DNA from 3 places in the Enterocloster sp. genome. Region 1 is predicted to be linked to each of the others. Evidence: predicted binding sites of a transcription regulator. Region 1 holds the regulator's gene; each other region holds the start of a gene.
What was found. The regulator Rex, encoded in region 1, represses fermentation and respiration genes when NADH is low (regulators of the CRP and FNR family bind a similar motif). The targets are predictions, from matches to a motif close to ATTGTTAANTANTTAACAAT.
Positions count from the first base shown of each region.

Region 1 (10,525 bases):
TTTGCAGTGGTGGCCCTGCTGGGAATCAGTGTCCAGAATGTGATCATTGCCAATGTGTTTATAAAATGGGCCTGGTATGCCCGCATGATCCGTACCGGAGTTATGCAGTACAGGGATAAAAATTTTGTACAGTTTTCCAGGTGCGTAGGCATGCCAGAGCGTTTTATCCTGTTCCGTCATTTGCTGCCGTCCATCACTTCTGATCTGGCAGTTCTGGCTTCTCTGGACATTGGATGGGCGATTATTAACATCTCTACATTATCTTTTCTGGGACTGGGAGTTCAGGCACCCACACCAGAATGGGGCGCTATGTTAAATGAGGCTAAGGAGGTTCTGACCAGCAACCCAACTCAGATGCTTGCGCCAGGAATTGCAATCGTTGCCCTTGTGTGCTGCTTTAATCTGCTGGGAGATGCGATGCGGGACGTTCTTGATCCAAAGGAGGTGGCAAAGTGACACCAGTATTTGAATTGAATCATCTTCAGGTATCCCTGCGAGGCAAAAAAAGGAATACGGATTTAGTGAAAGACGTCTCTTTTTCGGTAAAGCAGGGGGAGTGCCTGGGAATTTTGGGGGAATCAGGAAGCGGAAAATCCATGTCAATTAAGGCAGCCATGGGGCTTCTTGATAAGAATTTTGTTGTTTCCGGAAGCGCGAAATTTCAGGGAGATGAGCTGGTTGGGAAAAATGCAGAGCAGCTGCGCAGGCTGAGAGGCGGGCAGGTTGGAATCGTACTGCAAAATCCCATGACCTGTTTCGATCCTCTGTACCGTATCGGAAACCAGATTGCAGAAACATTTGCAGCTCATCAAAAATGGGATGCCGGAGAAATAAAAGAGAGATCCATTGAAATGTTAGATAAAATGCAGATCCGAAATCCAGAGGAGGCACTGGAAAAATATCCACACCAGCTTTCCGGCGGAATGCTGCAGCGTATTATGATTGGAATTGCCATGTCCATGGAGCCGTCTCTGCTGATTGCAGATGAGCCTACCACTGCAATCGATGCTATTACACAGTTTGATATTTTAAATGAATTTGCAGTCATTAAACAAAAGCATAAGACCGCGATGATCTTTATTTCTCACGACCTTAATGCTGTTTCGCAGATAGCAGATAAAATTGTGGTTCTGAACCAGGGAACAGTAGTGGATCAGGGGGATTTCCATCACATTATCCACCATGCGGCAGATCCGTATACAAGGCTGTTGATTGAAAAACGGACGGATGTTATGAGAAAATACAGACAGGCGCTGGAAGGAGGAGAGTGCAGTCATGCTCAAGCTGGATAAGATATGCGTCAGCTTCCGCAGGGAATGCCAGGACAAGCTGTTTGGACATACAAAACAGCAGGTTTTATTTGATGTATCAGCGGAGGTGAAAAAAGGAACCTGCCTGGGGATTCTGGGAGAATCCGGAAGTGGAAAATCTACTATGGGCAGGGTGTTATGCGGACTTTTAAAACCGGATTCGGGAACCGTATTCCTCAATGGAGTTTCCGTATACGGTTCAAAACAGGGACGTAAGAATCTGCAGGATCGGTTAAGTATTGTTTTTCAGGACTATACAACCTCAGCCAATCCCCGTTTCAGAGTGGCGGATATTTTGAAGGAAGGCCTCTTTGTCCGTCAAAGACGAGAGAGGAAAAAGCTGAATCAGGAAAAGGAGATCCGCCGGCTGCTTGAGCTGGTAGGCCTGTCCTATGACTTTGCCGGTCGGTTTCCCCATGAACTGTCAGGAGGCCAGCTTCAGCGGATCTGCATTGCCCGGGCGGTTGCGTGTAATCCGGAGTTGATCTTATTTGATGAGGCGATTTCCTCACTAGATGCCCATACCCAGGTTCAGATCATGGATCTTTTGCTTGATTTAAAGGAAAAGCTTGGATTGACCTATATTTTCATTACCCATGATCTTACATCTATAACCTATCTTTGTGATGATGTGCTGTTTTTGTACCAGGGAAGGGTGACAGAGTATCTTCCGGTAAAGCAGCTAAGCGAAGCAAAGGATATCTATGCCAGAAAGCTTTTAGAATCTATTATCGTTTTTGACACAGAGGAGGCATCATGATCGTTTGCGGATACGAGATACAGGCGGGGGAAAAGAAACATATAAAAATTCCCGTCTTACAGGCGGAGGCAATGGAGGGAATTTGTATCTGTGGAAAAAATCAGGGGAAAACTCTGGTCATAACGGCAGGAGTTCACGGCTGCGAGTATGTGGGGATAGAAGCAGCGAAGCGAATGGCTGAGTTTCTTGACCCCATGGAATTGGCGGGAAACGTGATATTGATCCCTCTCGTAAACAGATGCGGATTTTTTGACGGCAGAAAGCAGGTGGTTCCGGAGGATGAAAAAAATTTAAACAGGGTTTTCCCTGGAAAATCGAATGGAACGATTTCTGAACGGATTGCTTATACCATGGAAGAATATATATATCCCTGTGCAGATTTTCTGATTGATCTTCACAGCGGAGACAGCAATGAAGATTTGATTCCTCTTGTTTTTTATCCCACAAAGGGAGAGAAGGCGGTTAATGATAAAGCATTACAGGCAGCCAAAGTATTATCCGTACCTTACAGGGTAAGCTCTCAGGCGAAAAATGGATTATACAGCTGGGCCGTACAGAAGGGGATTCCGTCTCTTTTGATCGAACGGGGTTCAGGCGGTCTGTGGTCGGAGAATGAAGTGGAGCGGTGTATGGAGGATATGCACCGCATTATGGCATTTCTTGGGATAAAACAGGGTTCATATGAAAAAACATCGCAGGCAGATATAAAAGAAGCCGTTTATGAGGAGGCAGTCTCTGACGGTTTTTGGTATCCCTCTATTACAGCGGGGAAGCGGGTATGCTGTGGAGAAAAGTTTGGGGTTTTTGAAGCTTATGCGGATGGGAAACGAACGGAGCTTTGTGCAAAATTCGATGGAGTTGTCTTGTATCATACGACAGCGTTGGGAGTAAGGGCTGGCGAGGCATTGGCTGCATATGGGAAGATATAAGTGCAGAAGGATGTTGCGATCGGGTGTGCAGTTTTTATATCTGCACACCCTGTTTTATGGATGGTGCGCCTAGCGGCGCACGTTTCTAACGGGTTAAAGTCCCGAATCCGCCCGGTAGTGGGAAGGATATAGCCGAAGGCAAGGGTGTCCATCGTGAGGTGGGATCTGAAGGAAGCTGGATGTGAGGGACATACTAACTCACGGGCAAATCTCTGGTCTGATGAACAGAAATCTCATATGAGGTCATGCATGAGGGTAAGGCTGCCATCCAAGTCGAAGCCCAATAACTACACGGAATCATGCATGATAGATGAGGCAGATGGATGGAGAGGAAGAAACGTGTGGTACCTAGGGAGGTCTGTGCGGCACGCCTTGAAAGAGGTAACCATTACATAAAGCAATGCTGAACGCACAGAAGTCAGCAGAGGTCATAGTAGCCGAGAGGTGAAGGACCGAATCAGTAGGAGTCTTGAGTATGACCGAGAAAGGAGGAATGACCGTCTATGGCAGAAAATATTGAAAACAATGGCCGTTCGCAAAGAGATAATGCGGAACATGAAGGGTATGTGAAAGCGTCTAGGTCATTCAATCGGATATGGAAAGAAAGAGACAGTGCACAGCCGAGACTTTTGGAAGCGATACTGTATAAAGACAACTTTAACAGAGCGTATAAGAGAGTTAAGGCAAACAAGGGAGCGCCAGGAATTGCTGGCATGACCATTGAGGAGGCTCTTCCATATTTAAAGGAACATCAACGAGAGATAACCGACCGCATTTATCGTGGAAAGTATACTCCGTCTCCAGTAAGACGAGTTGAGATTCCCAAATCAGATGGTGGTGTGCGAAAGCTTGGCATACCAACAGTGCTAGACCGTACACTTCAACAGGCAATAACCCAACAGTTAGTGCCAATCTATGAACCACTGTTTGCAGAGGGTAGCTATGGCTATCGTCCGAACAGAAGTGCAAAAGAGGCAAGTGCCGTTTGGTAATGGAAATCGGGGCTTTCTCAATCTCGCTGGCCCACACCGAGCGGATTCCGCACCGGGAGGCAGCAAGGGGAAAGACCCCGATCCCGTCAAACAGACTTCCCAGCTTAATGTCAGGCATTTCTGCCATGTCCTTTTACTGCCAGGACGCCCTCTAAAGTCGTTGCCGCAATGCCAAGCCTTCCGGCAACTGCAATATCGTTTTTCACATCTTCATCCACTGTTTCCCCGCAGACAATCAGCGTATGGGAACGGCGGAGCATATCCCGGGCCATGTCAATCCCGGCTTTGTGTTCCTCGGGTACGCTGTCGTCTAAAAACAGCGGAAGGTAGATCAGCGGACAGATGGGAGAAAATCCCGCCTCATAAGCAAGGCGGCAGTAGCCCGCCGCCAGTTCCATGTCGATTTCCGGTTGTCCGCTCCATGCGGCAGTCAGATATGCTAAGGGTCGTTTCATTGAATAACCTCCGTTTCTTCTTATATAGAATGGGTATCAGCAAGGTTCGCCTTTCCCCTCCGCCCCTTTCCCCGGAAAGGGGGACGGCTCTGGAGAATTTATATCCCCGTCGCTTGACTGTGTAAAAGCATAACCGGGAAAAATCCGTCAAGGGTGCCGTATGGCACCCTTGACGGATTTTCCCGGCTATGCTAAGGGATAACTGGCGACGGGGAATAACATTTTATATGTTTTTATCACCGGAGGAGATTACACTCTGTCTTCCAGAGATGATGGAATCCATGCAGATGACGGAGCTGCCATTTCCGGAGGCAGTATTAAGATTTCAGAAAGCTGCGAAGGAATAGAAGGTTTGACGATCGATATTACAGGAGGACAGATCGATATTACAGCATCTGACGACGGTGTGAATGCTGCCGGAGGCAGAGACGGAAGCAGTATGGAAAAAGGAAAAGATCCGTTTGTATCTATGGAAGGAGCCTATATTTCAATTTCAGGCGGCAGCCTGAGAATCAACGCGTCAGGAGATGGGATTAGTTCATTGGATTATAATGGAAAAGCAGTGGTCACAGGAGGAATTTTTGCTTCATCAGGCGCATCCGGTATGGCACAAAACTTTGATCCATCTTCTACCCAGGGGATAATAATGGTTACTTTGAATCCGCAGGAAGCCGGAACGCAGATCGCCCTGAAAAACAGTGACGGCACAGAGCTTTTATCCTGGAAAGCAGAAAAAGAATATTCATCTGTCCTCATTAGCAGCCCGGATATCAGACAGGGAGAAAGCTATTCATTAACAGCCGGTACGGAGGAGAAAACGATTACTATGGACAGTCTTGTTTACGGCACCGATATTCCTGAAAACGGAAAGGCTCCCGTTGGCAGTGAGATACCTAAAGGCGGTAGGGGGCCTGAGAACGGCGAAGTTCCCACAGGCGGGAGGGCGCCCATGGAAAGGGAACCGGCGGAGAATGGTAAAAGACCCGGAGAAATGGACAATAAACCGGGAATGGGAGAAAAAACCGATAATGAAAATAAAAAAGAAATCCAGTAAATGTGTGGGATGTATAGTTGACACAGGAAGAATATTACGGCAGCCTTCTGAAAAAATGAAAGAAATATTTAGAGCAGCTGGCAGGACAATACCCTGTCTGTGAAACAGAAGATGGTATTCATCCGATGGGGAAGCAGCCATTAAGGGGATTTCATAGAGAAAAAATTAGTAAGATTTACACGGAATGAACTGCAGAGGTTGACAGCAGAAATTCAGATCCTATCGTAAAAAAGGAAACTGCGGTCATTTTCATGACCGCAGCCTATGAAGACATACTCCCGGGAGGTTCCCGCTTTATCAATAACCTACAATGTTTTTTTTTGTTCATCCTCTTCCTGACCTGGATCGTCTCCATGCTTTAACACCCTTGCCATCAGCGCCATAGCATAAAACAGGACGGAAAAGAAGAGGATCGAAAAAGCCACAGCCATCAGTGTATTTTTGGAAGCCCCGGTAAGAGCCAGAATAAAAAACAGGAGAACAAGCCCTGCAAGGAGAAGGACTCCAAGAAGAGCCAGAATACGTTTTAATTTCATTCCTCTGCCAGCGCCTCCCATAATTCGTAAAGTTTTTCCAGTTTTTCACTGATGGAATCCTTTTCTTTGTTCAGCTCCATCAGTCTGGACACATCGGTATAGACTTCTTCCAACGCCAGCAGCTCATTGATCTCGCTGTCTCTTGTTTCTAACTGGTGGATGGCGTCTTCGGTCTTTTTAAGTTCATTCTGACGTTTGCGGATCCTGGCCTGCTCTTCCTTCTGAGCTTTCCAGTCAAGCTTGGCCCCTGTATCTGAAGCAGAAGAGGAGGCAGCGGTACCGGAAGAAGCTCCCGTTCCGGCATCAGCCGGACGGCCTAAAGCTGATTTTGGAGCCTCAGAGCCTCGTCCTGCAAAAAATGCAGCCTCCACATCCTCCTTTTTCTCCAGATAATAATCATAATTGCCAATATAATTTACAAAGGACTGTCCGGTCAGATCCAGAATCCGGGTAGCGGTGCGGTTGATGAAATAGCGGTCATGGGACACGTAAAGCACCGTTCCTGTATATCGGTTTAATGCACTTTCCAGAATCTCCTTTGAGGTAATGTCCAGATGGTTGGTGGGCTCGTCAAGGAGCAGGAAATTGGCGTCAGAAAGCATAAGCTTTGCAAGTGAAACGCGACCCCGTTCGCCGCCGCTTAAATCCTTGATCAGCTTAAACACATCATCACCGGTAAAGAGGAAAGAAGCAAGGGTATTGCGGATCTGAGTGTTGTTCATATTGGGATAGGTATCCTGGATTTCCTGAAACAGGGTTTTATCCATGTGGAGGACCTGATGCTCCTGATCGTAGTAGCCGATATGAACCTTGGCGCCCAGGCGGATTTCTCCGGCATCAGCAGGGATCAGGCCGTTTATGATCTTAAGAAGCGTGGTCTTTCCGGTACCGTTATTTCCGATAACCGCAATCCGTTCCCCACGTTTGATTTCAAAGCTGCCATGTGTAAATAATGTCTGAGTATCAAAGGACTTGCTTAAGTCTGTGACGGTGAGTACATCATTTCCGCTGACTACGTCCGGTTCCAGACGGATATCCATGGAATCGTTGATTTCCACTGGCTTTTCCAGACGCTCGATTTTATCCAGCATCTTTTCCCGGCTTTCTGCCCTTCGGATGGATTTTTCACGGTTAAATGATTTTAATTTGGCAATGACCGCTTCCTGATGGCGGATTTCCTGCTGCTGATTTAAGTAAGCACGGATCTGTGCGTCTCTGAGCATGGCTTTTTTATCGCTGTAGGCGGAGTAATTGCCGGAAAACACAGTGGCGGTGCCATTGTCCAGCTCGATGACCTTTGTAACCACACGGTCCAGGAAATACCGGTCGTGGGCCACGATGATCACGCTTCCTGAATAGCCCTTTAAATAGGTTTCCAGCCATGCAATGGACTCCATATCCAGATGGTTGGTAGGCTCGTCCAGAAGAAGGATATCGGGTTTGGTTAAGAGGAGCTTGCCTAAGGATACACGGGTTTTCTGGCCGCCGGAGAGCGCCTGGATGGGCTTTGAAAATTCATCCTCTGAAAATCCCAGACCCTTTAATACCCCCGTAATTTCACTGCGGCAGGCGTAGCCGTTTTCCAGCTCGAACGCGTGGTTTAAGCGGCTGTATTCGGAAAGCATAGCCTCCAGTTCTTCACCGGAGGCAGATTTCATGGACTGTTCAAGGTTTCGCAGACGCTCCTCCATTTCAAGGATAGGCCGCTTTACCTCTAAAAGAGCGTCATAAATGGTCTCAGCGCCCTCCAGATCCTGATGCTGGGCCAGATATCCGATGGAAGCGCCCTTGGCCCAGGTTACACTTCCCTCATCTGGTGCCAGATCACCGATGATGATCTTTAAAAGAGTGGATTTTCCCGCGCCGTTAATCCCTACGACAGCGGCTTTTTCATGTTCCTCTATATGAAATGAGACCCGTTTGAGGATATGGTTATCTCCAAAGGACCGGCTGATGTTGCTGCATGACAGGATCATTTCAAAACTCCTTTTTTAGCATAAATTCTATGTTTTTTGCATAATATGCACCAATCAGTATAATATAGGAACATATTTTTTTCAAGAACATCCTGAAAGTGATTTGACATTTTTTTAACGCCCGATTATAATAGAAAGCATTAGATTGAATCATATAAGGAGAGGGTGGCACAGGATGGAACGCAAGGAAATATCGAAAGCGGTTATTTCGAGACTGCCCCGCTATTACCGCTATCTGGGGGAGCTGATTGAAGAAGAAGTGGAGCGTATCTCTTCCAATGAACTGAGCAACCGCATGAAGGTTACAGCTTCTCAGATCCGCCAGGATCTGAATAATTTCGGCGGCTTCGGACAGCAGGGCTATGGCTATAATGTAAAATATCTGTACTCGGAAATTGCAAAGATTCTGGGAATCGACCAGCAGCACAATCTGATCATCATCGGAGCCGGAAATCTGGGACAGGCAATCGCCAATTATACAAATTTTGAACGGAGAGGTTTTGTGATCAAAGGGATGTTTGATATCAATCCCAAGCTGATCGGTCTGGTGATCCGCGGGATTGAAATCCGGTCCGTGGACGATCTGGAAAGCTTTATAAAAGAGAATGAGATCCAGATCGCGGCTCTTACCATACCAAAGACAAAGGCTCCCGAGATTGCGGATCGTCTGGTAGCAGCAGGAATCAAGGCAATCTGGAATTTCGCCCATACGGATCTTGTTGTACCGGAGGATGTAGTTGTGGAAAATGTGCATCTGTCTGAAAGTCTGATGCGGCTGTCCTACCGGGTATGCAGTATGCTGGACCGGGATGAAAAAAACGAACGCACAGGAAGCAAGTAGGATGATACTGGGAGTTGGAACCGATCTGATCGAAATAAAGCGCATGGAAAAGGCCTGCAGGAGGCCTCATTTTGTCGCTCGCACATTTACGGAGACGGAAAGCCGGCAAGCGAAGGGGTCTGCCTCTAAGCTGGCCGGCTCTTTTGCTGTGAAGGAGGCCGTGGCAAAGATGTTCGGCACCGGGTTCCGGGGATTTATGCCCGGAGATATCGAGGTGCTTCGGGATGAGCTTGGAAAACCCTATGTCAATCTTTACGGCGGCGCTAAAAAGCGATCTGAGGAAATGGGGCTGACACAGATCCATGTGTCTATCTCCAATACAGAGGATTTTGCCATGGCATTTGCAGTGGGCGAAAAGGAAACGTCCGCAGAGAGGAGAACATGATATGAGAACCCTTCTGACAGGTAGAAAGATGAAAGCAGTGGATCATTACACCATCCATGAGGTCGGGATTCCTTCCCTGGTTTTAATGGAGCGGGCAGCTTTGGCGGTCGCAGACTGCGCATTAAAGGCAGCCCGAGCATTTGCCGCACACAGTCCGGTCTGGGCGCTGTGCGGTGTGGGAAATAATGGAGCGGATGCAGCGGCGGCAGCCCGGATGGTTTATTTAAAAGGACTTCCTGCAGTTATTTTTCTGGCCAGTTCAGAGGAAAAGGCGACAGAAGAATTAAAGCTCCAGCTTTCCATTGCCAGGAAGCTGGGGATACCTGTAAAAAAATGGGAACTTATGAAAGAGGAAGCAGAAAACTGCGGGATTCTTTTCGACGGCCTTTTCGGTGTGGGATTAAGCCGGGAAATCCAGGGAGAATACAGAGCCTGTATGGAGCTTGCAGCAGAGATTCTTAAAGGGAATGGAAAAACAAAGCCATGGTGCATTGCTGTCGATATTCCTTCCGGGATCCATTCCGGTACGGGAGCGGTGATGGGGATTGCTCTGAAAGCAGATGAAACCGTAGCCTTTGGCTGGGAGAAGATTGGAACTGCCGTATATCCGGGAAGGGACTATGCGGGAAATGTTACGGTTGCAGACATCGGTTTTCCTGAGGAGGCCTTAAGGGCAGAGCCGGAAGAGGAGGATCCGATCTCTATGGCGTATGCCTGCGAGGAAAGCGATTTAAACCGGGTACCGGAGCGGAAAGCCTATTCAAATAAAGGGACCTTTGGCCGCGTGCTGATCGCAGCAGGCTCTAAAAACATGAGCGGAGCAGCTTATCTTAGCGCTCTTGGAGCCTACAGGGCCGGAGCGGGACTTGTAAAAATCCTGACCGTGGAAGAAAACAGGACGGTTTTACAGACCCTTCTTCCGGAAGCCATTATTTCTTCTTATCGTCCGGAAGAGCTTTTAGGCGGGAGAGAGGATTTTAAGGAACGGATCGAGGCTGAGATGAACTGGGCAGATGTGGTGGTTTTAGGCCCTGGTCTTGGAAGCGAGCCTTATGTGGAATATCTGGTAGAGGATATCCTTACAAGCGCCTTTGTGCCTGTGATCATTGATGCGGACGGCTTAAATACCATTGCATCTCACCCCTATCTGACCTCCTACTATACGGAAAATATTGTGATCACTCCCCATTTGGGGGAAATGGCGCGGCTTACAAGCCAGAAAATCAGTGAAATTCAGGCCGATCTTCCGGCTGCGGCATTTTCCTATGCATCCCACTACGGGATTAC
Region 1 is NZ_DBMACH010000010.1:68,089-78,613, forward strand. Features, by position in the region: gene opp1C (nickel/cobalt ABC transporter permease) at 1-456, shown strand, start outside; gene ACZM6M_RS11810 (ABC transporter ATP-binding protein) at 453-1,292, shown strand; gene ACZM6M_RS11815 (ABC transporter ATP-binding protein) at 1,276-2,070, shown strand; gene ACZM6M_RS11820 (M14 family metallopeptidase) at 2,067-2,999, shown strand; partial or broken gene ACZM6M_RS11825 (group II intron reverse transcriptase/maturase) at 3,503-3,976, shown strand; partial or broken gene ACZM6M_RS11830 (DNA cytosine methyltransferase) at 3,972-4,109, opposite strand; gene ACZM6M_RS11835 (DUF7768 domain-containing protein) at 4,102-4,446, opposite strand; gene ACZM6M_RS11840 (hypothetical protein) at 4,682-5,500, shown strand; gene ACZM6M_RS11845 (hypothetical protein) at 5,806-6,036, opposite strand; gene abc-f (ribosomal protection-like ABC-F family protein) at 6,033-8,012, opposite strand; gene ACZM6M_RS11855 (redox-sensing transcriptional repressor Rex) at 8,188-8,853, shown strand; gene acpS (holo-ACP synthase) at 8,855-9,238, shown strand; gene ACZM6M_RS11865 (NAD(P)H-hydrate dehydratase) at 9,240-10,525, shown strand, end outside.

Region 2 (10,525 bases), on a different contig from region 1:
CAGGCACTGGATCGGCGTACTGCTGATCGTGATACTGGTAATCGTATCTGCGGCAGCAACTGTGGGATTTTATCCCTATATGAAACAAAAAGCTGTAAACCAGAGCAGCCTAAGCCGGCAGGAATGGGAAAATGACACCGGACGCTTTGACAATCTGGCAACACAGGTTATGAATTTCAGCTATGTGATCTGGCATCAGCAAAAGCAGGAGGAAAAGGGCGGGATTTTGACCTATTCCCAGACCTTTTTGCCGGGACTGGATGAAAAGATAGCCAAAGCAGAGAAAGACGCATACATGGAAGAAGACATCACTTATGAGGGTGAGTATGAGCTCCCGGAGCAGACGGATCAGTTGGAAATGATGCATGAAGCCCAGTCTCAGATCGAAGAACTGGGACGGCGCTGGGAAGAGATGTATGAACGCTACAATGGAACTCTGATCCGTTACATGGTCACAGGCCCTGACGGGCAGTGTCTGCGCAGCAATGTAATTGATGCAGAAAGTGTGTTTTCAAGGGGAATCGGGGCGAATGAAATCCGGTTTACGGCGGAATTTGCTTCCGGAGGCAGATTAAGTATTTCCGATATAGCGGGAGATGGGGACAGCTGCAGCCGTATGTTCCAGTCAATGACCTCCTATGAGTTTTATGATCCTATTGAGACCCGTCTGGGAAGCCAGTACCGCAGCAGCGGAGTGGAGTTTCAGGGGCCAAAGGATATGAAGATTCATTTTATCTGTGATCTATCCAATGCGGGCAGCAGTTTTTATGGCAGTGATATAGAGGAAACAGGGGTTAGAAGCTGGGATTACCAGAGCGGAGGCGGATATTTTTCCGTTGTATGTGCGATCGCGGCAGTGATTACGCTCACAGCTCTTGCACTTCCGGGAATCCGTTCCCTGGAGATAGGACGCAGCGCACTGTGCCGTTTGTCCTTTGAACCCCTATGTGCCAGTGGAACGCTGTGGTTCGCTACTGTGATCAGCAGTATTCCGGTAGATCTGATCCATGCAACCATGGAAGGCCGTTTATCCAGAGAGTGGCTGCAGGCCGGATTTACAGATGGAGCGGCGCATATGATGACGCTGCTGATCAATGTCATGTTCTGGATCATCATTTACGGTATTCTTTACTGGGGAATTACCTGTATACGGGCCGTATTTACTCTGGGACTGTGGCGCTATTTTAAGGAACGCACCTGGCTTGGACGATTTTTGCGCTTTTGCAAGCGCTGGACTCTGAAGGGTCTGGATCTCTTTTCCAATACAGACTGGGAAGGAAAGTCCACGCGGATCATTGGAAAGGCTGTGATTGCCAATTTTATTATTCTGGCTCTCATTTCCTGCCTGTGGTTCTGGGGGATTGGGGCGTTAGTAATCTACTCTCTGGTACTGTTTTTCCTTTTTAAGAAATACTGGGGAAAAATGGAAGAAAAATATCAGCTTCTCTTAAAGGGCATTAATGCCATGGCAGAGGGAAATCTGGATGTGGAGTTTGATGAAGATCTGGGGATTTTTGAGCCTCTCAAGGAACAGCTTTCCCATATCCGGGACGGATTTAAAAAAGCAGTGGCCCAGGAGGTAAAAAGCGAGCGTACCAAATCGGAGCTGATCACCAATGTGTCCCATGATCTAAAGACGCCTTTGACGGCGATTATCACTTATATCAATCTCTTAAAGCAGGAAAATCTGTCAGAAGAGGAGCGCAGTTCCTATATCCAGGTACTGGACCGCAAAGCCATGCGCTTGAAGGAGCTGATCGAAGATCTTTTTGAGGTCAGCAAGGCAAACAGCGGTACCGTGACCCTCCACCTGGAAGAGGTGGAGATTGTCAGCTTGTTAAAGCAGGTGCGCTGCGAGCTGGCCGACAAGATTGAAAAGAGCGGTGTGGACTTCCGTTTCCAGCTGCCGGAGGAAAAAATATACCTTCATCTGGACGGTCAGAAAACCTGCCGTATCTTTGAAAACCTCATGGTAAATATTACAAAGTATGCCATGAAGGGAACCAGAGCCTATATCCAGATCAGGCGGGAGGAAAACGGCTATGTGGCTGTTTCTATGCGAAATATTTCAGAACATGAATTAACGGTATCCCCGGATGAGCTCACAGAGCGCTTTGTACGGGGGGATGAATCCCGCAATACGGAAGGCTCCGGTCTGGGGCTTGCCATTGCAAGAAGCTTTACTGAGGCCCAGGGCGGTACGATGAAGCTGGAAGCAGAGGATGACCTCTTTAAGGTTACCGTCCGCTGGAAGGAGGAAAAGATGGAAAAACCTCCCGTCCATACGGAACCGGTGGAGGAAGCCGATCCCCTAAAATCTGCCGATTTGCAGCCTGTCGATCCACAGGTTTCGGATGTACAGCCCGTCAGTTCGCAGCCCTCTGGTTTGCAGCCTTCCGGTTCACGTCCGCCGGTTCCGGCCTCATTTACCTGGTGGGATCCTGAAAAAAATGAGATGTTAGAGGAACAGGAAGAAGAGAAGGAAACGGATGAACCATAAATAAAAGCTTCCCCGCAGACGATCAGATGGTTCGTCCTGCGGGGAAGCTTTTTATTTAAGGGGATGCCGGAGTGACGCCGGCATCTCTGTTTTTAGTTTCGATCAGTGCTGATTAATACTTCTCTTTACATAGCTGGTATGGAGCAGATGGTGCGCCTTTTCGCTTCCGGGCTCGCCCAGATAGGTGGCATATAACTCCTTAATCGCCGTATTTTCATGGGATTTGCGGATGGTATTTGCCTCATCGCTGTCATAGAGAACCTTAGCTCTTAAGCCGCGGATATCCACCGTGTTGCGGATATAACCCGGCTGCTGAGGCTGGCCGCCGCCGTTGACACAGCCGCCGGGACAGCCCATGATCTCGATGAAGTGGTAATCTGCCTTTCCTGACTTTACCTTTTTAAGCAGCTCTCTGGCATTTCCAAGGCCGGAGGCGACCGCTACCTTTACATCCATATCTGCCACATGATAGGTGGCTTCCTTGATGCCTGCAGTGCCGCGGACCTCGTGAAATTCAAGCTTTGGAAGCTCTTCGCCGGTAAGTGTCTCAACTGCAGTTCTTAATGCAGCCTCCATAACGCCTCCCGTAGCGCCGAAGATCACGCCTGCACCGGAGCCAAGGCCTAAAGGCTCGTCAAAGCTCTCATCCGGCAGATCCAGGAAGCGGATCCTTGCCTTGCGGATCATCCGGGCCAGCTCTCTGGTGGTGATGGAGATATCCACATCCGGAACGCCGTTTGCCGCCTCGTCCTCTCTTCCGATCTCGAACTTCTTTGCCGTACAGGGCATAACGCTGACAGATACGATATCCTTTGGATCAATGCCCATCTTCTCAGCATAGTAGGATTTGGCAATGGCTCCGAACATCTGCTGAGGGGATTTGCAGGTGGAAAGATTTTCCGTCATATCCGGGAAATAGTGCTCACAGTATTTAACCCAGCCGGGAGAACAGGAGGTGATCATAGGCAGGACACCGCCGTTTTTCACGCGGTCTAAAAATTCATGTGCCTCCTCCATGATGGTCAAGTCAGCGGAAAAGTCTGTATCAAATACGCGGTCAAATCCCAGACGGCGCAGGGCGGCAGCCATCTTTCCTTCCACATTGGTGCCGATGGGAAGGCCGAATTCTTCGCCTAAAGCGGCACGGACAGCAGGAGCGGTCTGTACGATCACATGCTTGGAAGGATCTGCAATGGCTGCAAATACCTCGGACGTGCAGTCCTTTTCCTGAAGGGCTCCCGTAGGACAGACGGCAATACACTGGCCGCAGGATACACAGGAGGTCTCGCCAAGGCCCATACCGAAGGCAGAGCCGATTTCAGTTGCAAAGCCCCGGTTGTTGGCGCCGATGACGCCAATCCCCTGTACCTCGCTGCAGACTGCCACGCAGCGGCGGCAGAGAATACATTTGCTGTTGTCACGGATCATATGGGCGGCAGAGGTATCGATCTCAGAGGGTGTGGTCTCGCCGTCATAATAGCCCTCATCCTCTACGCCAAGCTCTCGTGCCAGCTCCTGAAGCTCGCAGTGTCCGCTGCGTACGCAGGACAGGCAGGAGCGGTTATGGTTGGATAATAAAAGCTGGATGGTCTTTTTTCTGGAATCCATGACCTTTGGAGTATTGGTAAATACTTCCATTCCGTCTTCCGCAGGATATACGCAGGAAGTAACCAGCTTTCCATTTTTTAATTCGACAATACATACGCGGCAGGCGCCGATTTCGTTGATCTCTTTTAAGAAGCATAAGGTAGGGATCTCGATATGCGCCAGTCTTGCTGCCTCCAGGATGGTTGAGCCCTTGGGAGCAGTGACTTCAATGCCGTTGATTTTCAGTTTGATCGTTTCCATCGTCTATTCCCTCCCTTTTATTTTTTGTAGATTGCGCCGAACTTACATTTCTCCATGCAGGCACCGCACTTGATGCACTTGTTCTGATCAATAATGTGCGGATTCTTTACAGAGCCGATGATTGCTCCGGCAGGACAGGTGCGGGCGCACAGAGTACAGCCGCGGCACTTGTCACGGTCAATGTTGTAGGATAAGAGCGCCTTGCAGACGCCGGCAGGACAGCGCTTCTCCTTGATATGGGCCTCGTACTCGTCGCGGAAATAGCGCAGGGTGGACAGCACCGGATTGGGGGCTGTCTGTCCCAGGCCGCAGAGGGAATTGTTCTTTACATAGTAGCAGAGTTCTTCCAGCTTATCCAGGTCAGCCATATCGGCCTGTCCCTTGGTGATCTTTGTGAGGATTTCAAGCATACGTTTGGTGCCGATACGGCAGGCAGTACACTTGCCGCAGGATTCCTCCACAGTAAATTCAAGGAAGAATTTGGCAATGTCTACCATACAGTCATCCTCATCCATAACGATCAGACCGCCGGAGCCCATCATGGAACCTATGGCAATCAGGTTGTCATAGTCAATGGGGATATCAAAGTGTTCAGCCGGGATACAGCCGCCGGAAGGTCCTCCGGTCTGTGCGGCCTTGAACTTCTTTCCGCCGGGGATGCCGCCGCCGATTTCCTCGATTACGGTCCTTAGGGTGGTTCCCATGGGAACCTCTACCAGACCGGTGTTGTTGATCTTGCCTCCCAGGGCAAATACCTTGGTGCCCTTGGACTTTTCCGTACCCATGGAAGCAAACCATTCTGGACCGTTTAAGATGATCTGAGGGATATTGGCGTAGGTTTCTACGTTATTTAAGATGCTTGGCTTTCCGAATAAGCCCTTCTGCGCCGGGAATGGAGGACGGGGCCTTGGCTCACCGCGCTTTCCCTCAATGGAGGTCATAAGAGCCGTTTCCTCGCCGCAGACGAAAGCGCCTGCGCCCAGACGGAGGTCAATATCAAAATCAAAGCCGGTTCCGAAAATGTTTTTGCCTAAAAGTTCCATGTCGCGGGCCTGCTTGATGGCAATCTGCAGGCGTTCTACCGCGATGGGGTATTCGGCACGGACGTAGATATAGCCCTGGTTTGCACCGATGGCATAGCCGGCGATGGCCATGGCCTCCAGCACTGCATGGGGATCGCCCTCCAGCACGGAACGGTCCATAAATGCGCCGGGATCGCCCTCGTCTGCATTACAGCAGACATACTTCTGGTCTGCGTCGTTCTGACGGCAGAGCTTCCATTTTAAGCCGGTGGGGAAGCCTGCGCCTCCGCGGCCTCTCAGGCCTGCGTCTAAAAGGGTCTGGATCACATCCTCCGGGGTCATTTCCGTAAGAACCTTTCCCAGAGCCTGATAGCCGCCGGTTCCGATGTATTCTTCGATATTTTCAGGGTCAATAACACCGCAGTTGCGAAGGGCGATACGGTGCTGCTTCTTATAAAAGTCTGTGTCGCTTAAGGCCTTGATGCCTCCAGTGGGGCTTACGGTCTCCTGATAGAGAAGACGGGTTACTACACGACCCTTTAAGAGATGTTCGGATACGATCTCAGGGATGTCTCCGGGCTGTACCATTGAATAAAAGGTAGCATCCGGGTAAACGATCATAATCGGGCCCAGGGCACAGAGGCCGTGGCAGCCGGTTTCTACAACCGCTACTTCCTCCTCCAGTCCCTGGCGTTTTAATTCATTTTTTAATGTATCCATGATCTGGGGGCTTCCGGAAGAGGTACATCCGGTACCGCCGCAGACAAGCACATGTGAACGATACATAGATAGTCCCTCCTTTATTTTAATCCTGCAGCGCCCATGGTATATTTCTCAACCGGGTGTCCGCCGACCAGATGGCGCTCGATCACCTCTAAGGCCTTGTCAGGGTTCATTTTTACATATGTAATTTTGTCCTTGCCGGGTTCCATGATCTCAACAATGGGTTCATACTGGCACAGCCCGATGCAGCCGGTCTGAGTTACGCTGATGCGGTCTGTAAGGCCTCTGGACTGGATCTCCTGGGCAAAGGTATTGAGAACAGGTCTGGCACCTGCGGCGATTCCGCAGGTGGCCATGCCTACTACTACGCGGGTATGGTTATGGTCTTCCGCGCGCAGGTTTACCTGGCTCTGCATCCGTTCGCGGATGGCCTGTAATTCAGCAAGAGTTTTCATGGGTTATAAACCTCCTTCTGTCTAAGGGGCAGCGGTCACAGCGATGCGCCGCCGTCGGTTTCCTTCTGATTTTCATTCAGAAATTCCAAAATATAGGCGGATACTTCCGGCGTATTTAATGGAATACCGCCAAGGATCTCCTTCATCTGCCTGGTATCAAGGGTAAAGGAAGCTCCGTTGTATGTATATGTATAGCAAAAATCCGTGTCCGGATGGTACACGATCAGGTTGTGGATGGTGCTGTTTATATCCCCCAGAGGCATACGGTCAATGTGGGATAAGCCAAATTCGGCAGTCACCTCTGTGCCTTTTTCAATCTGGGAATGGATGGAAAAGCTCCCTCCGGCGCTTTCGGCAGCCATTTTAAAAAAAGGAACGCCCAGTCCTACCTTCCGCGTTGTGCGGGTGGTGTAAAAGGGGTCTGTTACATGGGAAAGCTGTTCTTCGCTCATGCCGCAGCCATTATCCCCGATCTGTATGGTCAGACGGTCGGCGTCTGTATCTGCTGTGACGTTTATAGTCACAAGAGAGGCGCCTGCCCGTGTGGAATTTTCTGCTACATCCAGTATATTTAAGGAAATTTCCGGCATCATAGGCTAGTTATACTTGGCTAAAATGCCCGGAATGTCGTCGGGGGTAAGACGGCCGTAAACTTCTCCGTTGATCATCATAACAGGAGCCAGTCCGCAGGCGCCTACACAGCGGCAGGAATCCAGTGAGAATTTGCCGTCCGGTGTACACTCACCGTTGGTAATCCCTAAAATTTCCTCCAGCTTGTGAAAGATTTCCCCGGAACCCTTCACATAGCAGGCTGTTCCCAGACAGACAGAAATTTTATACTGTCCCTTGGGCTGTAAGGCAAACTGTGCATAAAAGGTCGCTACGCCGTAAACCTTTTCTAACGGAACCTCCATCTCGTCTGAGATGATGGTCTGCACTTCAATGGGAAGATATCCATAAATTTCCTGAGCCTTCTGCATCACCGGCATCAGAGCGCCCGGCTGGCTTTTAAGATCAGCAATTACCGCTTTCAGCGCGGCCTCCTGCTCAGGTGTTCCTCGAAAGGGAACCGTCTGTTTTTTGCACGCCATCGTTTTTACCTCCTCGTCGTTGTAAATTATGCAATGTGTTAATATTCTAACACATATAGTCAAAAAAATCTACATTTCTGGGAAAATGTGTCAAAAACTTTGTGTGGAATTGCGGATAAAATGTGCAAAAACAGAGACATATTTATTGAAAGAATTGGGGATAAATGATATGCTGACAGTAGCCGGAAACACAGAACCAAACAGGTAGGAGAGAACGCGTATGACAGTGAGAGATGTAAGAGAGGTATTAGGCGCCAGGGTGCTGGCCGGAGAGGAGCATCTGGACAGGGAGGTAAGGTCTGCCTGCGGCTCTGATATGATGAGCGATGTGCTGGCATTTTCAAAGGATCATTCCGTACTGCTGACAGGATTGTGCAATCCCCAGGTGATCCGTACAGCAGAGATGCTTGATATTGTGTGCATTATATTTGTGAGAGGAAAAAAGCCGGATGAAAGTATGCTTGAGATGGCAAGGGAGAGGAATCTTGTGGTTCTTGCCACCGGACACAGGATGTTTTCTTCCTGCGGAATGCTTTATCAGGCAGGGCTTAACAGCGGGGCAATCTAGAGAGTGCTGCGCTGATACGACGATATATGGAAATTCAGGAAGGAAAGATTTTCTATGGAAGAAGCAATTATTTTAAAATATCCCATATCCGGAGAGGATTTTACACGGGCAGGGGAAGCCAGCAGCGATGTAAAGCGCAAGCTCAAGCAGATGGGGGTGAATCCGGAGGCCATCCGGAAGGTGGCCATCGCCATGTATGAGGGGGAGATCAATATGGTAATCCATGCAGACGGAGGGGAGATTACAGTAGAGATTACTCCGGAAAAGATCGATATGATCCTGGATGACAAAGGGCCGGGGATTAAGGATGTGGAGCTGGCGATGCAGGCCGGATATTCCACGGCTCCGGATGAGATCCGTTCTCTGGGCTTTGGAGCGGGGATGGGGCTTCCCAATATGAAAAAATATTCAGACCAGATGGAGATCGATACCCGGATCGGAGAGGGAACAAAGATCACCATGACAGTATATATCTGAGGGGGTGGAGGAATGGATAAATTCTATCATTCCGTGCGGCTTGACCCTTCTTTGTGCAAAGGCTGCATTAACTGCATTAAGCGCTGTCCTACAGAGGCCATCCGCGTCCGAGGGGGAAAGGCAAGCATCAATAAAAAGTTCTGCATAGACTGCGGAGAGTGCATCCGCGTCTGCCCTCATCATGCAAAACACGCAACCTACGATAAGCTGGATACGATGAATCAGTACGAATATACGGTGGCGCTTCCGGCGCCGTCTCTGTACAGCCAGTTCAACAATCTGGATGACTCTAATATTGTGTTAAAGGCCCTTCTTCGTATGGGCTTTGATGATGTATTCGAGGTCAGCGCGGCGGCAGAGCTGGTCAGTGAAGCCACCAGACAGTACATATCCGATCATGAGGAACAGCTTCCTTTGATCAGTACCGCCTGTCCTTCTGTGGTGCGGCTGATCCGGGTGCGTTTTCCATCCCTGATTCCTCACCTGCTTCCTTTAAATCCCCCGGTAGAGGTAGCGGCTATTCTGGCGGCCAGAAGGGCCATGGAGAAAACGGGGCTTCCCAGAGAGAAGATAGGAATTATGTTTATTTCTCCCTGCCCCTCCAAGGTAACCTATGTGAGAGCGCCTCTTGGTACGGAAAAGAGCCAGGTGGACAAGGTGCTTGCTATCAAGGATGTGTATCCCAGACTGTTAGCAGCCATGAAGTCGGTAGCGGGAGAGGATTATCCAGCTATTGGAACTTCCGGAAAAATCGGCATCAGCTGGGGGCACAGCGGCGGGGAAGCCAGCGGGCTGTTTACGGAAAATTATCTGGCAGCGGACGGTATTGAAAATGTGATCCGTGTGTTAGAGGATATGGAAGATCAGAAGTTTACCAATCTGAAATTTGTGGAGCTGAACGCCTGCAACGGAGGCTGTGTGGGCGGTGTGCTTACGGTGGAAAATCCCTATGTGGCAGAGGTGAAGCTAAAGCGCCTGCGCAAATATATGCCTGTTGCCAGAAACCATATGGAGGATGGTGAGCTGGATGCGGTAAAATGGACAACGCAGATCCAGTTTGAACCCGTATTTAATCTGGGAAATAATATGATGGAAAGCTTTCTGCGTTTAAATCAGGCGGAGCGGCTTGTGAAGAAATTTCCGGGACTGGACTGCGGTTCCTGCGGAGCTCCTACCTGTAAGGCCCTGGCGGAGGACATTGTCCGGGGAGAGGCCAGTGAGACCGACTGCGTGTATTATCTGAGAGAAAATCTCCACAGGCTTTCTGAGGAGGTAGCCATACTGGCAGACGATCTTCACAGCAAGGATAAAAGCAGCCAGGATACCTTAAATACATTAAAAGAGTGCATACGGCGGATTTCGGATGAGATGTCTTCTCTGGACAGCCGGGAAGAGGGGGAGGAAGAATGACCGTACAGGAACTGATTGATAAAAATGTTTTTCAGGAGATTAATATAGGGGACGATACAGACCGGAGCATCACAAAGCCCTTTTGCTGCGATCTTTTAAGCATTGCCATGGGACGGGCTCCGGCAGGCTGTGCCTGGGTTACGGTAATGGGAAACTTAAATACGCTGGCAGTGGCAGCTCTTGCGGATGCGGCCTGTGTGATTCTGGCAGAGGGCGCCATGCTGGATGAGGCTGCTGTGAAGAAGGCTGCTCTTCAGGGGATCACGGTGCTGCGGACAGAGGAACCGGTATTTGAGACGGCCCTGGCTGTAAAGGAGCTGTTAAAATGACAGAGCTGGCATATGATCTTCATATCCATTCCTGCTTATCGCCCTGTGGGGATGATGATATGACGCCGGCCAATATTGCGGGAATGGCAGCGTTAAAAGGGC
Region 2 is NZ_DBMACH010000015.1:58,623-69,147, forward strand. Features, by position in the region: gene ACZM6M_RS14135 (histidine kinase dimerization/phospho-acceptor domain-containing protein) at 1-2,500, shown strand, start outside; gene ACZM6M_RS14140 (NADH-dependent [FeFe] hydrogenase, group A6) at 2,603-4,348, opposite strand; gene nuoF (NADH-quinone oxidoreductase subunit NuoF) at 4,366-6,156, opposite strand; gene ACZM6M_RS14150 ((2Fe-2S) ferredoxin domain-containing protein) at 6,171-6,548, opposite strand; gene ACZM6M_RS14155 (ATP-binding protein) at 6,584-7,141, opposite strand; gene ACZM6M_RS14160 (NADH-quinone oxidoreductase subunit NuoE family protein) at 7,145-7,639, opposite strand; gene ACZM6M_RS14165 (DRTGG domain-containing protein) at 7,860-8,207, shown strand; gene ACZM6M_RS14170 (ATP-binding protein) at 8,262-8,684, shown strand; gene ACZM6M_RS14175 ([Fe-Fe] hydrogenase large subunit C-terminal domain-containing protein) at 8,697-10,094, shown strand; gene ACZM6M_RS14180 (hypothetical protein) at 10,091-10,423, shown strand; gene ACZM6M_RS14185 (PHP domain-containing protein) at 10,420-10,525, shown strand, end outside.
Region 2: the regulator Rex is predicted to act here: its motif matches at 7,674-7,693, upstream of ACZM6M_RS14160 (NADH-quinone oxidoreductase subunit NuoE family protein).

Region 3 (10,525 bases), on a different contig from region 1:
CGTCCATACCGCAGACTCTCTCTGCTCCTGCTTCTTTTAAGATGCGCTTGGTGCGCATACGGGAATGGATATCGCAGGTAAGAACGTTCTTGGTGTGCTTTACGATTTCTCTTGGATTATTTGCAAAGATAACTTCTGCCTCTGCGCCCTGCTCTCTTATCAGCTCACAGTAGTAATCTACATAGTCTACGCCTGTAAATGGATGCTTATTTTCTCCAAAAAGCTCCCTGTAACGCTTCAGATCCAGAACATCGCTGTAAGGATTGATTCCAGCCTCATCTACCTGATCCAGAGACACCAGGGCGTTTCCTACCTCATCGCTTGGATAACTGAGCATCAGAATAATCTTCTTTGCGCCTCTGGCAATTCCCTTTAAGCAGATGGAAAAACGGTTTCTGGATAAAATTGGGAAAATAACGCCGATGGTCTCTCCGCCCAGCTTTGCTTTTACATCCTCGGCAATGGCATCGATGGAAGCGTAGTTTCCCTGAGCTCTGGCTACTACAGACTCAGTAACAGAGATTACGTCCCTGTCACGCAGTTCAAAGCCCTCGCTGGAAGCTGCGTCCAGTACGCTGTCTACCACGATCGCAGCAAGATCGTCGCCTTCACGGATGATCGGGCAGCGGATCCCTCTTGAGATTGTTCCTACTTTTCTTTCCATATGTATTGTCTCCTAGTCTATAAATTTCTTTTGTGGAGTAAAAAGCCACACAAAACGACTCTATTTTATTATAACTCAAATTATTGGTTTTGGGAATATTTTTTTGCAGGGCTCCCTGAAATCTGGTGTGCAGGATGCCTTTGAAGGTCATCAGAAAACCTTAGGAACGTTTGCAGGCGTTGCATTTTTCTGTGTGTTCGCTTAAAATGATACCTGAAAGTCCGGGAAAAATTCCGGATGCGAAAGGTGTATGGAAGCATGAAATCATCAAACGAGCTTAAACGTCTGTTAGAATCCATTGACCGGAAAAGCTATCCGGCCTATAAATCCGCCCAGGGCATCTATGACTTTGGCGATTACCAGTTATGTATTGACCATGTGCAGGGAGACCCCTTTGCTTCTCCCTCCAAGCTGAGTATTTTTATTACCCACCAAAAAGCCGGATATCCAAAAACACTTTTTGATGCTCCCCATAAAAAAAGAGCCTTTGAGGACGATCTTGTGCGCCGGTTTTATAAGGAGACCGCCCGGTACAATTTTAAAGCAAAGGGATCTGGAAAAAGCGGCCTTATTTCCATCAGCTGTCCGGGACCGGAAATTTTGGAACGGACTGCCTGTGAATGCTGCTCAGATGGAATCTGGATCCGGCTGGAAGCCGGTTTTCCCGCAAACGGCCGCACCATCAACAGCGGTGAACTGATACGGATCCTCTTTGATTTTCTGCCCCAGTGTGTAAAACAGGTGCTTTTTTATAAAAACAGACCGGTCCATGAACCAGAGGCCGTGGCAGAGCTTGCAGAGGATCAGTATTTTATCCGTCAGGAATTAAAACGTCTGGAGCTTGTCTCCTTTGTGGCAGACGGCGCCATTCTTCCAAGGGAAAGCGGCATATCCAGCCGGCCCATGAAAAACAGCACTCCCTTTTCTTCCCCTGAATCCATGCGGATCACACTTACTCTTCCTCATCACGGAAACTGCTCCGGCATGGCAGTCCGCCGCGGGATCACCCTGATCGTGGGCGGAGGGTATCACGGAAAATCCACCCTGTTAAAGGCGCTGGAGGCCGGAGTATACGACCATATCGCCGGAGACGGGCGTGAATTTGTGATCACCGATGACACAGCCTTAAAGCTTCGGGCTGAGGACGGAAGAAGCATCCGGAATGTTGACATTTCCATGTTCATCAATGATCTTCCAAACAAAAAGGATACCAGATGCTTTTCCACAGAGGATGCCAGCGGCAGTACCTCCCAGGCAGCCGCTGTCATCGAGGGAATCGAAAGCGGAAGCAGGGTGTTTCTCATTGATGAGGACACTTCCGCCACCAATTTCATGGTACGGGACGATCTGATGCAGAAGGTCATAAACCGCAGCCAGGAACCGATCACTCCATTTACCAACCGGGCGGAAGATCTGTTTCATAAGGCAGGCATTTCTACCGTTTTAGTAGCCGGAAGCTCAGGAGCCTATTTTTATATTGCAGATACCATTATCCAGATGGACTCCTATGTCCCCCTGGATATTACAAAAAAGGTAAAGGAAATCTGCGCCGGAGACAACCGGCCATCCATTGAGCCGGCTCCCGGCTTTACACTTCCGAAAGCAGGAAGAAAATTCCAGATAAAAGCGGAAAAAGATCATCGGAAACAGGATATGAACGTAAAAGAGGGCCGCCGCGGCAGAGAACAGGGCGGACGGGATGACCGGATCAAGGTAAAGGTATATGGAAAAGATTCCATAGAAGTAGGACGCCGCCCGTCAGAACTGAGGTTTGTAGAACAGCTTATTGACAGTGAGCAGACCCAGGCGCTGGCGCAGATCCTGCGGTTCTGTATGGAAAAGCGGCTTCTGGAACGGTATACGGTTGCCGAAACAGTTGCCTATATCCAAAAAGAGACGGCAAAGGGCGGCCTCACTGCTGTGAGCGGCTGCTCCTATGCCGCCATGGGACTGTGTATGCCCAGACCTCAGGAAATTTTCGCCTGCATTAACCGGTTCAGAGGCTGAGCAGTCAGATTCCGGCTGCCTGTGTTTCCCTTGAAGACAGAAGCTCCTTTAAATCGCAGAGCGTCATTCCGCGCTGCTTTAAAAGCTCGCTGACTTCCTTAAAACGCTCGATCTCGATCTGGGAATTGATTTCCTTTTCCCGGGAACGCAGCTCATCCAGGCTGTCCTCATACTGGGAAATCGCAGCCCGAACCTCAGAAAGCTCAGACTGAAGTTTTTCTGTGTGGGTTCTTCTTACTCCTCTTGCCATAGGTATTAACTCCTTTATAATTTAGTATGTTTCGTTTTCTTCGGGGAATCGTCCCTCATAATAGTTATATATGGGACAGAATGGGAAAATATAACAGAAAGGCTGATAAGACATGACAAAACAGACATATCGTTTCATAGGGACTATTTTACTGACCGCTTCTCTTCTCTCTCTTGGCGGCTGCTCAAAGGAGGAAGCCTCCAAATACCTTGAATCCGCAGCCGATCAGGCAGTTTCGGCTGCCTGGGATTATGCAAAGGAAGCGGTAAAAGGGCAGTTAAATGATAAGACGAACCCTGAAATACAAAGCAGCAGCGGCACCTTAAATGTACATTTTATTGATGTGGGCCAGGGAGACAGCATCCTGATCCAGGACGGAACTCATTTTATGCTGGTCGATGCAGGGGAAAATGATCAGGGCGATACGGTTGTAAACTACCTGAAAGAGCAGGGCGTCACCTCTCTGGACTATGTGATCGGTACCCATCCCCACTCGGATCATATCGGCGGGCTGGACGACGTACTGGAAACATTTCCGGCCAAAACCGTTATTATGCCGCCGGTTGAACATACGACTGCAACCTTTGAAGATGTTCTGGATGCAGTGGCCGGCCAGGGGCTTAAGATCACAAAGCCCGTTCCCGGTGATACCTATGATCTGGGACAGTCCCAGTTTACCGTCTTAGGTCCTGTGGGCGATTACGCAGATGAGCTGAATGACTGGTCTGTGGGCATCCGCCTCACAGATGGAAATCATTCCTTTGTCATGTGCGGCGATGCGGAAACAGAGGCTGAGGAAGATATGGCACGCAGCGGCCTGAATCTTTCGGCTGATGTATTAAAATCAGGCCATCATGGCAGCCGCACCTCCAGCAGCCCTGAATTTTTAGAAGCTGTATCTCCATCCTGGGCCGTGATTTCCTGCGGCAAGGGCAATTCCTACGGCCATCCCCATGAGGAAACCTTAAAAAAATACGCTGAACACCGCATTCAGGTACTGCGTACGGATGAAAAGGGTACCATCATCGCATCCAGTTCTCCGGAAGGACTTACCTGGACTTATACCAAAAAATAAAACATTATAGAAACGCTATAGGAGGGATATTTTATGATCTGCATTGTTGACCGAATCGAAGAAACCACAGCTGTATGCCAGAGAGAGGACCGCTCTGTCTTTACTCTCCCGCTGTCCTGTCTGCCTCAGGGCGTAAAGGAGGGAGATGTCCTCCGGGAAGAAAACGGAGTTTTCAAAACTGACCCGGACGAAACCAGTGAACGAAGAAAACGCATCCGGCAAAAAATGAAAAATCTTTTTTCTCTTGCACCTTTTTTCCTTTAATGATACCATAGGAGTAATTTTATCACGCCTGTATCCCACAGCATACAGAGCTTTTTTATGGAGGATGGATCAATGGAACTGATATTACCCAAGAAATATGACCCCAGGCTTACGATCCGTGAAACACAGGATGCCATCAAGTACATACGCGATACCTTTCAGAAGGAAATGGGGCGTGAGCTTCATCTGGAGCGTATCTCCGCTCCCTTGTTTGTAGAACAAAGCAGCGGTTTAAACGACAACTTAAACGGCGTAGAGCGTCCGGTCCAGTTTGATATGGCCGGCCTTCCCGGTGAAACTCTGGAGGTTGTCCATTCACTGGCCAAATGGAAGCGCATTGCCTTAAAGGAATACGGCTTTCAGCCGGGAGAAGGTCTCTATACCAATATGAACGCCATCCGCAGGGATGAAGAGCTGGATAATCTCCACTCCTGCTATGTAGACCAGTGGGACTGGGAAAAGGTGATCACCAAAGAAGAGCGCACCATGGAAACCCTGATGGCTACGGTACGGGAAATCTTCAAGATCATCAAGCATATGCAGCATGAGGTCTGGTACAAGTATCCCCAGGCCGTAAAAGAGCTTCCGGATGACATCTTTTTTATTACTACAGGCGAGCTGGCACAGATGTATCCCGACAAAACGCCAAAGGAGAGAGAAAACCTGATCACCAAAGAGCATGGCTGCGTATTCTTAATGCAGATCGGCGATAAGCTGGCAGATGGAAAGCCCCATGACGGACGCGCACCGGACTATGATGACTGGAAATTAAACGGCGATATCCTGTTCTGGTTTGATACCTTAAACTGTGCCCTGGAAATCTCCAGCATGGGCATCCGCGTGGATGAAGCTTCTCTTAAAGAGCAGTTAAAAAAAGCCGGCTGCGAAGACCGCATGAACCTTCCTTACCACAGGATGCTGTTAAACGGAGAACTTCCCTACACCATCGGAGGCGGTATCGGACAGTCCCGTCTGTGTATGCTTCTGCTTGACCGTGCCCACATCGGAGAAGTACAGGCCAGTATCTGGCCTGCTGATATGCGGGCTGTATGCAGCCAGCATAAGATCTATCTTCTGTAAAGAGAAACGAGGGCGCCGCCATGGAAACTATTTCTCTTTTCTTTCTCATTGAGGCTATCGGCACTATTGCCTTTGCCTCCTCCGGTGCTATGACTGCGATCCGAAAGCGTCTGGATCTTCTGGGAGTGATCATCCTGGGGGAAACAACCGCCGTCGGCGGCGGTATGCTCAGAGACATTCTTCTTGGAAGGGTGCCTCCCAGCCTGTTCATCAACCCGATCTATGTGATCATGGCCTTTGTTACCGTGCTGGTTCTTTTTCTTATCATCCGTTTTAACCAGCATATTCTTACCGGCCCTTACATTGTAATCTACGAACGGATCATGAATATTTTTGACGCCGTCGGGCTGGCTGCCTTTACGGTCACAGGCATCGACACTGCCATGATGGCAGGCTATGGCGATTATCGTTTCCTGTCTATCTTTCTGGGAGTTCTTACCGGAGTAGGCGGCGGCGTTCTCAGAGATATCATGGCCGGACAGACGCCCTATATCCTGAAAAAGCATGTGTATGCCTGCGCATCTTTAGCCGGGGCTCTGTTTTATGTATATCTGTCCGACTTCCTGGGAGAAAGTATCTCCATGGTAGCAGCTGCATTCCTGGTGGTTCTGATCCGCCTGTTAGCTACCCGCTACTGCTGGGATCTCCCCAAGGCTACAACAGATGAGATCGGATAGATGCATTAAAAACGCATATCTGTCAAATGCATCAATCAAAAATGCGTTTCCCTCAGGAAGAAACTCCTCCCACGGGAAACGCATTTTTATATTTCAGTATTTACATTTCAGGCATTGGCCGGCTGTGTGTCGGAAATCCCTTCGTCATTTTTGTTGATCACATCATAAGCCTCTGCAATATTTAACATATGATCGCCGATACGCTCATAATCTGTAAGCATCTCAGAATAAAGAATCGACGCCTCAACATTACAGCTTCCCGCTCTCATGCGGTCAATCTGATTCTGGCGGAATTTACGGGTAATATCATCAATCTTCTGTTCGATTTCCTGTACCTTCGCCAATTCAAACTTCTTCTCTCCTGCAGCCGCCTGCTCCAGAAGCTTCATTCCCTTGGAGCAACTGTCCGCCATAACGGAAAACTCGCTCTGGGCATACTCGGAAAAGGACAGATCCTTTTCTAAAATGGTCTGGGCATACTCAGCCAGGTTCATGGCGTGATCGCCGATACGCTCAATATTTCCCAGAATAGAATACATCTTATTCAGTGTTTCAATATCCTTTGGCGTCTGGTCCAAAACAAGAACACGGGATATCTTTTTGGAAAGACGGACATTTGCAAGATCAATCTCCTCTTCTCTGTTTTCAATCTCTCCGATCCCGTCTTCGCCGGGTCCCTGCTCTACTGCCAGGAAGCTGGCGTCTACGTTTTTAGAAGCCGCAGACAACATATCACGGATTTCTTCATGGATCTGGCTGATGGCAATGGTGGATACTCCAAGGTGATGCTTAGAAACCATAAGTCCCTGAAGCCAGTGATCTTCGTCCATAACCTTAACCTCGGTATCAGGAAGAATCCGCTCTACGATCTTAACCAGCACACTGCCGAAGGGAAGCAAAAGCAGGGACGTTCCCAGATTGAATACCGTATGGACATTTGCAATCTGCGCCATGGGATTTCCCGGAGCCAGGCTGATCATCACATCTGTAAATGGAGTTACAAGGCTTAATACAACAAATACCACTGTACCGATCAGGTTAAACAGCAGATGGATCGCTGTAGCGCGCTTTGCGTTGCGGGTCGTTCCAATGGAAGCCAGAACTGCCGTAATACAGGTACCGATGTTCTGTCCGAACAGAACGAATACCGCGCTGTGCAGATCAATGACGCCGCTCATGGCCAGAGCCTGTAAGATACCGACAGACGCGGAGGAGGACTGGATCAGCGCCGTGAAGCCCGCGCCTACCAGAATGCCCAGAAGCGGATTGCTGAATTTCGTCATCATTTCCACAAACTGCGGTTCTTCTCTTAAAGGAGACATTGCAGAGCTCATCATATCCATACCAATAAAGAGTACGCCGATGCCTGCAACAATACCGGCAATATGCTGGATCTTCTTATTCTTTACAAATACAAGGATGGCTACTCCGACAAAGGCGATCAGAGGAGCCAGAGCTCCAACATCCAGAGCGATCAGCTGACCTGTGATGGTCGTACCGATATTGGCGCCCATGATAACCCATACAGCCTGATTTAAAGTCATCAGACCGGAGTTAACAAAGCCCACTACCATAACCGTGGTAGCGGATGAGGACTGGATCAGCGCCGTGATCACAGCTCCCACTAAAACGCCCAGAAAACGGTTGGAGGTCAGACGCTCCAAGATCTGCTTCATCTTGTTTCCGGCTGCCGCTTCCAGATTGGTACTCATCATCTGCATTCCGTAAAGGAACAGTGCCAGGCCGCCTAAAAGTCCTAAAAGCAATTCAAATCCCATGATTTCTCCTTTTTGGTTCAGATTCAGAGACATTTGATATCGTTTTTCGGATAATATCCATTTATCCATCAAAACAGGCACAAAATATAAGACATAGCCTGTATACCGCAGCAGATACGCTCCACCATGTCTCTGTCCTCTTTTCCCTTTTTTTTACATTTTCTTTACCTTTTGTTTACGTATTCTCATTATACGGGATATTTCATTTCTAGTCAATATAGTTTCCCTGAGGTAATGTAAAGTCTGTGTAAATTATATGTAAAAAGGCTCCGGTTTCCTTCTGAAAACCAGAGCCCCTTTCTGTGATATGATCGTTACATCAGTGACTGATACAGCGCCTTGATATCCTCAAAGGTCGGATCCTTTGGATTGCCGGGACGGCAGGCATCATCCATTGCAGACTGCGCCAGGAAATCTACATCCTCAGGCTTAACGATTTCCTTTAAGTCAGCGGGAATACCTACATCTGCAGACAGCTTCTTTACAGCCTCTACGGCAGCCTTCCGGTATTCCTCCTGGCTCATGTTCTCTGCTCCTTCTACGCCCATGGCAATAGCGATGTCCCTGTACTTGGTTCCCGTACAGGGGGCGTTATACTCCATAACAGTCGGCAGAAGGATGGCATTTGCAACGCCGTGAGGTGTATCATATACAGCGCCCAGAGCATGCGCCATAGAGTGGACAATACCAAGTCCTACATTGGAAAAGCCCATTCCGGCGATGTACTGGCCCAGAGCCATACCCTCGCGGCCTTCCTTTGTATTTTCGCAGGCGCCTCTTAAATATTTTGAGATCAGCTCGATTGCCTTTAAGTGGAACATATCGGTCATCTCCCATGCCCCCTTTGTTGTGTATCCCTCAATGGCGTGGGTTAAAGCGTCCATACCGGTAGATGCAGTCAGACCCTTTGGCATGGAAGCCATCATATCCGGGTCAATTACTGCTACTACAGGGATATCATGTGTATCTACGCATACGAATTTGCGCTTTTTCTCCACATCTGTAATGACATAGTTGATCGTAACCTCTGCTGCGGTTCCTGCTGTAGTGGGAACTGCAATGATCGGAACAGACGGGTTCTTGGTAGGAGCAACACCCTCTAAGCTTCTTACGTCCTCAAACTCAGGATTTGCAATGATGATTCCAATGGCCTTGGCCGTATCCATGGAGGATCCTCCGCCGATGGCGATCAGATAATCAGCGCCGGATGCCTTAAAAGCGGCTACGCCGGTCTGTACATTTTCAATCGTAGGATTCGGCTTTATATTGGAGTAAATCTCATAGGACAGGCCTGCTTCATCCAGAACATCTGTCACTTTTTTTGTCACGTTAAAACGGATCAAATCAGGATCCGAGCATACGAATGCTTTCTTAAAGGCTCTTGCCTTTGCTTCATTTGCAATCTCTGCAATTGCACCTGCACCGTGATAAGAAGTTTCATTTAATACAATTCTGTTTGCCATGGTTCCTCTTCTCCTTTTCTTTCTCAGGATCTTCCCTGTTTGTTAATATTATAACAGCGCCTAAAAAAAATAAAAGTGACAAACAGGGTAGTCTGTCACTTTCTATGTCTTTTTTGTGAATTATCACAAAATGGTTTATGCAGATGTTACAAAAGCTGCAATTCGTCAAATACTCTGGCAAGCTTGGGGGGCAGGGCTTCTACCAGCTTTTTAGCCATTTCCTCAGGCGAGTCCTTCATGCCCCCTAAAACCCATTTTACAGTCATATAGACGGAACCACGGCAGTACATCTCAAGAAGGAACTGTATTTCTTCACTTAAAGGACGGCTGGTTCTGCGGTTGATCAGATCCCTGTAAAACTGAAGGATCAGCTCAAAATCATGTTCCTTTACGGAATTGCGGTCATCGCTTCGAAATGCTTCCGTAAAGAAGACCTTTTCTGCACGGATAAACGCAAACTTCTGTGTCAGGCTTTCTCCCACAGTATGCCCCATGCCGATCTGCTCAAAGGACTGAAGAACCAGCTTGTCAAAATACCAGTTAATTAAGTCGTATTTATCCAGAAAATTCCGGTAAAATGTCTGGCGGGTAAGGCCGCAGCCTTCCACAATATTTTTTACGGTTATCTTATCTACCGAAGCAGTCTTCATACACTCCTTCACCGAAGCTGCCAGCCGGTATTTTGTTTTCTCCTGTTTTGTAAGTTCCATGAAGCTCATCCTTTCCGGCACTGCTGTGCAAAGAGAGTACCGCCTGCTCTTTCTTAAGCATACCAGAAAATCAGCTGCTTTTCTATCTGTTTTTAAAGATGTCCACCAGAGAACGCCACATTTTTACCAGTACGTTCCACATCCGTTTCAGAGGACTTACCTCCGGCTCCTCTGTTTCTGCGTCCAGCGTCTTGTGTTCCTCATTCTCCAAACTGATCTCATCTGTGCGGAGCACAACCTGCAGGGTTCTGGGTTCCGGATTTTTAGAAGATGTAAAGGATACCTTTTCCGCGTCCGGATCCATAAACAGGAATCTGTTTTCCGTATCGAATTTATCAAGCTGGCTGTCGATCACATCCTTCATGGTACGGCCGGCCCGACGGATCCCGGCTGTACTGTCAAGCACATTCAGACTTTTATTTAAAAGCTCCATACTTGCCATAAGGCTGTCTTTTGCTGCCACATCCATCTCGTCGCTGGAGGCTTTAAGCGTATTCTGAACCAGTGTCAGGGTATCTGTAGTGCTGTTTAAAGCCTCCGTGGTTCTTTCCGTAAGT
Region 3 is NZ_DBMACH010000016.1:3,435-13,959, reverse strand. Features, by position in the region: gene ACZM6M_RS14285 (coenzyme F420-0:L-glutamate ligase) at 1-664, opposite strand, end outside; gene ACZM6M_RS14280 (ABC-ATPase domain-containing protein) at 923-2,671, shown strand; gene ACZM6M_RS14275 (nuclease) at 2,676-2,921, opposite strand; partial or broken gene ACZM6M_RS14270 (ComEC/Rec2 family competence protein) at 3,232-3,981, shown strand; gene ACZM6M_RS14265 (DUF3006 domain-containing protein) at 4,030-4,260, shown strand; gene asnA (aspartate--ammonia ligase) at 4,333-5,340, shown strand; gene ACZM6M_RS14255 (trimeric intracellular cation channel family protein) at 5,361-6,017, shown strand; gene ACZM6M_RS14250 (Na/Pi cotransporter family protein) at 6,125-7,795, opposite strand; gene fucO (lactaldehyde reductase) at 8,110-9,258, opposite strand; gene ACZM6M_RS14240 (TetR/AcrR family transcriptional regulator C-terminal domain-containing protein) at 9,405-9,968, opposite strand; gene ACZM6M_RS14235 (hypothetical protein) at 10,051-10,525, opposite strand, start outside.
Region 3: the regulator Rex is predicted to act here: its motif matches at 9,297-9,316, upstream of fucO (lactaldehyde reductase).